3 regions of the Sphingomonas sp. 2R-10 genome follow, and region 1 is predicted to be linked to each of the others. Evidence: predicted binding sites of a transcription regulator. Region 1 holds the regulator's gene; each other region holds the start of a gene.
What was found. The regulator LexA, encoded in region 1, represses DNA repair genes until DNA is damaged. The targets are predictions, from matches to a motif close to GTTCCNCNCTTGTTCT.
Positions count from the first base shown of each region.

Region 1 (2,196 bases):
TGATCGGCGAAAGCGCGGCGGGTGCCTCCTTCCCCGGCACGGTCGCCCCGGGGCAGGCGACCCGCATCTTCACCGGCGCGGCGATGCCGACCGGCACCGACTGCGTGCTGGTGCAGGAGGAAGCGACCCGCGACGGTGCCCGGCTGTCGCTCGCCGGAGAAGGCCCGGTGCGTGGCGGCAATGTCCGCCGCGCCGGCCTCGACTTCCGCGCAGGAGAATTGCTGATCGCCGCGGGGGAGCGCATCACCCCGGCCCGCGCGGCGCTGGCCGCCATCGCCGGCCACGGCGCGCTGCCGGTCGGCCGCCGCGTTCGCGTCGCGATTGCCGCCACGGGTGACGAACTGGTCCCCGCCGGACAGGCCATCGGCGACGACCAGCTCCCCGAAACCAACGGGCTGATGCTCGCCGGCCTGCTCGCCGATCTGCCGGTCGAGCGCATCGATCTCGGCATCCTGCCCGACCGGATGGATGCGCTGGTCGATGCCTTTACGGCGGTCGATTGCGACCTGCTGGTCACCACGGGGGGCGCGTCGGTCGGCGATCACGACCTCGTCCGCCCGGCACTAGTCGCGGCGGGCGGCACGCTCGATTTCTGGCGGATCGCGCTGCGGCCGGGCAAGCCGATGCTGTCCGGCCGGCTGCGCGATGCCGCGGTGCTCGGCCTGCCGGGCAATCCGGTGTCGTCGTACATCACGGCGCTGCTGTTCGTCCGCCCGCTGGTCGCGCGACTCGCCGGCGCCGCCGACCCGTTGCCGCGCACCGTCCGCGCGACGCTCGCCCATCCGCTGCCCGCCAACGGCGCACGGCAGGACTATCTGCGCGCGACGCTGGTCGACGGACAGGCATCGACCGCCGCGATCCAAGACAGCTCGATGCTGCGCACCCTCGCCCGGTCGGACTGCCTGATCGTGCGCCCGCCACATGCCCCGGCGGCCGACACCGGCGACTCGGCGGAAATCCTGCAACTCGCTTGACGGCAAGAAAATCGTTTCCTATTAGTTCCACGTCTGTTCCGACGGAGGATGGTATGCTGACGCGTAAGCAGCACGAGTTGATCTGCTTCATCGACGACCGGTTGAAGGCGACCGGCGTATCGCCATCGTTCGAGGAGATGAAGGAGGCGCTCGACCTCAAGTCCAAATCGGGCGTGCATCGCCTGATCTCGGCGCTGGAGGAACGCGAGTTCATCCGTCGCCTGCCCAACCGCGCCCGTGCGCTCGAAGTGTTGCGGATGCCCGACCGGCCGGTCGCGAAGAAGCCGGCGGCCCGGCCCGCCGCGACGCCGCGTCCCGCGCCGCAGCCGGCGAACGACGTCGTCGAGCTTCCGCTGCACGGCCGCATCGCCGCTGGCGTCCCGATCGAGGCGATCGAGGGGCAGGCGACGCTCCCCGTCCCCGCCGCGCTGCTGGGCGCGGGCGATCACTATGCGCTCGAAGTGGCCGGTGATTCGATGGTGGAGGCCGGCATCCTCGACGGCGACTATGCGCTGGTCCGGCGTACCGAAACCGCGCGCGACGGCGAAATCGTGGTCGCGCTGATCGAGGATAGCGAGGCGACGCTGAAATATTTCCGCCGCGAAGGCGCGATGATCCGCCTCGACCCGGCGAACCGCAGCTACGATCCGCAGCGCTATCGCCCCGAACAGGTCCGCGTACAGGGCAAGCTCGCCGGGCTGCTCCGCCGCTACTGACCGCCCACGTCGTCGGGGTTGCCGATCCCGACGACAAAGCGTGGCGGACGACAAAGCGTGGCGAGTGTGACTTTCGTGACCTTTGGCGGAAAACCGCCACTTTTGCGAAGCTCCGGAGCCAGCAGCGTCACCCCGGTAACGGCGCACACCACCCGCCGCGAACGGCCCGCTACCGCCCGTTCCCCGGCGCATGGGGCGTCCGCACCGCCTTGTACCATTGCAGCGGATGCGCCGGCGGCACCACCCCGTCCGGCAACGCCCGCCCCGACGTTTCGGCGAAATAGGCGATACAGGCATCGCGCCACCACTGCGCCTCGCCGCGCTGGATCGTCAGGAACTGCGCAACCTCCCCATGCCGCTGCGGATCGACCTGTCCCGCCAGCGCCGCCCATTGCCGCTGCATCGCCGCGACCGTCGCCACGCCGCGATCATATCGCCCGACCAGTTCCGCCCACAAGGTCCGCCCCGACCGCATCCGCCGGTCCCACGACACATGGTGGAACCAC
Region 1 covers NZ_JASCXF010000027.1:19,559-21,754, reverse strand. Annotated here, with positions in the region: gene QLH51_RS13270 (molybdopterin molybdotransferase MoeA) at 1-974, shown strand, start outside; gene lexA (transcriptional repressor LexA) at 1,028-1,690, shown strand; gene QLH51_RS13260 (alpha-glucuronidase family glycosyl hydrolase) at 1,860-2,196, opposite strand, start outside.

Region 2 (2,196 bases), on a different contig from region 1:
CATTGGCGGTTGGGCGTGCACAGGCAGCGCTGCGATCTGTGCCTCGACTTCTTCACGCGACTGCGCGCTGGCCCGCGCCCAGCGCGCACCCGGCCGCCATCCGCCGCCCCGTGGCACCGAACAGGCACCCGGATCGTCGTCGACCGGCAGTTGGAGAGTGGGCCGCTCAGGCGGCCGCGAAGCGGGCCGTTCCAACCGTCTCAGCCGTTCGATGGCCAAGTTCGGCAGGTACAGCGAGACAACCCGTCTCATCGCTGGCCTCCAATATTAGGGAAAACCCCTCACCTCCGCGCTGCCGCGCCAACTCGATCGACCACCTTGCTCTTCCTACACCCGCGACCTCCAACCGCGCCGAAGGCGCGGAGCCGATCCGCCAGCGCGTCCACGCGGCGGATGGCTCCGAGAACGGGTCTTGGTCCCGGTTACGGCGACGCCGCAGCAACAGGACGGGCATGTCAGCTTCAGCCGCCACCAGCTGCAGGCGTCGCGTGGCGACCATCGAGACCTTGCTCGCCTCCGCGACGATCGCCGACGGGGTGCCGTCGCGAACGGCATCTTCGATCACGGCCAGCAGCGTGGCGTCGTCCGGTGGGTGCGCGTAGATGACGCTTGCAGCCGTGAGGCCTGCCTGGGCCAGTCCGGGTGCGTAGATATCTGGCCGGCAGCTCGCCCACAGCACCGGGCCGCCAGCGATCGCCGCCTCGCGCGCCGCGATGCCAGCGAGGAACAGCGTCGTCGCCGCATCGTCGACTAAAGCCCCGGTTTGGGCCGTTGCCTCGTGGAGCGCGCCAGCACGCAAGCCCCCTGCCCCGAGCCGACTATCCACCTCCTCAATGCCGAACGGCAGCACGCGATAATCCGCGATCGGCGTGGCGATCGTCCGGAGATGCGCTATGCTGGGCGCGAAGGAATCAAGGGCAGCGGACATCGTGTTCTAGACTCTACTCGTTCCCTTTATGTTCCGTTACCAAGTCCAACATTGCAAGGGCCGATCATCTCGGTTCGTCGTTTCGCATTGGAACGTCCGCGATACGAAACAGCGACAAAGCATGAAATTCTGCTTCCCACGGACGATCGCGTGACTCATAGAAATGGGATGCCGATCCGCGCCGAAAATCGCTGGCTCTACCCGATCGACTGGCAGCAGCTGTCAGGTACGATCCGGTTTGAACGCGCCGGCAGGCGCTGCGAGCAATGCCGTCGGCCGCACCTTCGGCGGGTGGCGCATCTTGGCGACGGACGCTGGTGGGACGCCGATACGTCGTGCTGGCGATCGGACCAGGGCAAGCGTGTCTCGATGAAGGCTGGCTTCATGCTCGCGAGCGTTCGGATGACCTATGTCGTCCTGGCGTGCGCGCACCTCGATCATGATCCGGGCAACAGCGCGCCCGGAAACCTCCGCGCGCTTTGCCAGCGCTGCCACATGATCCATGATGCGGCCGAGCATCGCTGGCAGCGCTGGTGGAATGTGTTTCGAGTGCGGGCGTTGCGGGATCTGTTCGAGGATCCTCGCATCACTCGCGAGCGACATGCCGTTCGTTAGAGGTCGATGTTGCGCGTCTTCATAGCTTCAGCCGCGAGATCGGCGATCGGCCCTACCCCGCCGACTGCCTCATAGATCACGGTGACGTCGTGGTCCTCGAGCTTGTCGAGCATCAGCGCAACCGCCCGGGCGTTCGCCTCATTCAGCACGGTCTTTGTGTCGTCGCTCGTCATGGGTAAGGATCCCGCTCGTTTTTCAGGGAGCATGAATAGCATGAACATAAGCGAACTGGCCAAGGGCGTTGCCACGTCGACGGGGTCGAGCGAGGCCGACGCCAAGAAGGCGATCACGGCGGTTTTCGATCAGATCGCGGACGCTGCTGCGAAGGGCGATGAAGTCTCGATTCCTGGCTTCGGGAAGTTTGCCGTCAAGGATCGGCCCGAGCGCCAGGGCCGTAATCCGGCGACCGGCGAAGCGATGACGATCGCGGCGTCGAAGAAGGTGTCGTTCACCGCCGCCAAGGGCCTGAAGGACAAGCTCTGACGAACACGCGCCGGCGATCGATCGCCGGCGCCGACAGGAGGCGCGGATGTGTAATCGGTATAGGCTGACCGCGAAGCAAGTCGAGGTGGCTGCGACGTTCGGCATTCGCCCTCCCTACGAGGTCGATGAGACGTTCCCGACCGGTGATATCTTCCCCACGGGTAAGAAGA
Region 2 covers NZ_JASCXF010000025.1:41,886-44,081, forward strand. Annotated here, with positions in the region: gene QLH51_RS12745 (Y-family DNA polymerase) at 1-252, opposite strand, end outside; gene QLH51_RS12750 (ImuA family protein) at 167-928, opposite strand; gene QLH51_RS12755 (hypothetical protein) at 1,097-1,543, shown strand; gene QLH51_RS12760 (hypothetical protein) at 1,540-1,716, opposite strand; gene QLH51_RS12765 (HU family DNA-binding protein) at 1,757-2,026, shown strand; gene QLH51_RS12770 (SOS response-associated peptidase) at 2,073-2,196, shown strand, end outside.
Region 2: the regulator LexA is predicted to act here: its motif matches at 948-963, upstream of QLH51_RS12750 (ImuA family protein).

Region 3 (2,196 bases), on a different contig from region 1:
GTTCGATCGTGTCGCCGACCCGGCGCGCTTCCTCCGGCCCGTCCCACACGCCGATGACGCGCACCTTCTCGCCGACATCGGTCTCGGTCCACAGCGTCTTGCCCAGCCGCCCGCCATTATGCGCGATCACGCCGCTGGCCGCGCCGAGGATGTGCGGCGTCGAGCGGTAATTCTGTTCGAGCTTGACGATCTTCGCGCCCGGAAAGTCGCGTTCGAAGCGCAGGATATTCTCCACCTGCGCGCCGCGCCACGAATAGATCGACTGGTCGTCGTCGCCGACGCAGCACAGGTTGCGCCGCTCCTGCGCCAGCAGCCGCAGCCACAGATACTGGACGCTGTTGGTGTCCTGATATTCGTCGACCATGATGTAGCGGAAGCGCTGCTGATACTGCGCCAGCACGTCGCGGTCGGTGCGCAGGATCGTCAGCACGTGCAGCAGCAGGTCGCCGAAGTCGCAGGCGTTCACCGCCTTCAACCGATCCTGATATTGCTGGTACAACTCGCCGCCACGGCCATTGGCGAAGCGCTCGCTCTCGCCCGCATCGACATCGGCCGGAACCATGCCCTTGTTCTTCCACCCGTCGATCAGCCCCGCCAGACTGCGCGCCGGCCAGCGCTTTTCATCGAGGTCGGCGGCGACGATCAGCTGTTTCAGCAGCCGCAGCTGATCGTCGGTGTCGAGGATGGTGAAGTTCGATTGCAGCCCGACCAGTTCGGCATGTCGCCGCAGCATCTTGGCACCGATCGCGTGGAAGGTGCCGAGCCATGGCATCCCTTCGACCAGATCGCCGACCAGCCGCCCGACGCGCTCGCGCATCTCGCGCGCCGCCTTGTTGGTGAAGGTCACCGACAGGATTTCCGACGGGTAAGCGCGGCGCGTGTAGAGGAGGTGCGCCAGCCGCGCGGTCAGCGCCGCGGTCTTGCCGGTACCCGCGCCCGCCAGCACCAGCACCGGCCCGTCGGTGGTCAGCACCGCATCGCGCTGCGGGTCGTTCAGCCCGCGCAGATAGGGGGGATCGGCAGGGGTCGGCGCGGGCGGCGTAAATACGGACATCGTCGAACAGGTAGGGAACGAACCGTAAAGCGACAAGCGAGGATTTCGTTACCCAACCGTCATCAATCTGCCACCGTTGCTTCGTTGCACCGCAACAAACGGACGGTATCGCGCAGGCGCCGGCGGACGGCGGCGTCAGGCCTGACGACCGCTGCCGCGACGGGCACCCTATCCGCAGGAGCTACCATGACCATCCGTCTCATCGCCCTCGCGGCGACCGTCGCCGCTTGCCTGTCGCCCGTCGCCCATGCCGAGGAGCGCGAGCCCGTGACCGTGCGCGTGTCCTATGCCGGGCTGGACCTCGCCACCGTCGAGGGCCGCCGCACCCTCGATTCGCGCATCGACCGCGCCGCCCGCGGCGCCTGCCGCTCGCGCGTCCCCGGCTTCCGCGGCCAGAGCGACGAACGCCGCTGCCGCACTGAAATGGCCAGCGACGCGCAGGTTCGCGTCGCGCAGCTGAAGCCGGTGGCGGTCGCCAGCGCGCGGTGATCCCGAGCCGCGCCTTGCCGGCCGCGACCTTTCGTCGTCATTCCCGCCTGCGCGGGAGTGACGACGAAGGCGATCGGCCGAGCAGGCGCGCAGCGATAGTTGCGCCACGCCGGCCCAAGGCGAAAGCTTCTTGCCCCCCGCGGTCACCTCGCTAGGCGGGGCACCATGTCCGCCCCCCATCCCATGCGCGCCCATCGCCGCATCCTGATCGCCAGCCTGATCGGCACCTCGGTCGAATTCTACGACTTCTATATCTACGCCACCGCCGCGACCCTGGTGTTCGGGCCGCTGTTCTTTCCCTCGGGCAGCGCATCGGCGCAACTGATGGCGAGCTATCTGTCGATCGGCCTTGCCTTCGTCGCCCGCCCGCTCGGTGCGGCGGTGTTCGGGCATTTCGGCGACCGGCTGGGGCGCAAGTCGACGCTGGTCGCCTCGCTGATGCTGATGGGCGGGTCGACGCTGCTGATCGCATTCCTGCCAACCTATGCGCAGATCGGCTGGGTCGCGCCGCTGCTGCTGTGCGTGCTGCGGTTCGCGCAGGGGCTGGGGCTGGGCGGCGAATGGGGCGGGGCGGCGCTGCTCGCGGTGGAGAATGCCCCGCCGGGCTGGCGGGGCCGGTTCGGCATGGTGCCGCAGTTCGGCGCCCCGGTCGG
Region 3 covers NZ_JASCXF010000004.1:1,401-3,596, reverse strand. Annotated here, with positions in the region: gene QLH51_RS02530 (ATP-dependent helicase) at 1-1,054, opposite strand, end outside; gene QLH51_RS02525 (UrcA family protein) at 1,241-1,543, shown strand; gene QLH51_RS02520 (MFS transporter) at 1,727-2,196, shown strand, end outside.
Region 3: the regulator LexA is predicted to act here: its motif matches at 1,058-1,073, upstream of QLH51_RS02530 (ATP-dependent helicase).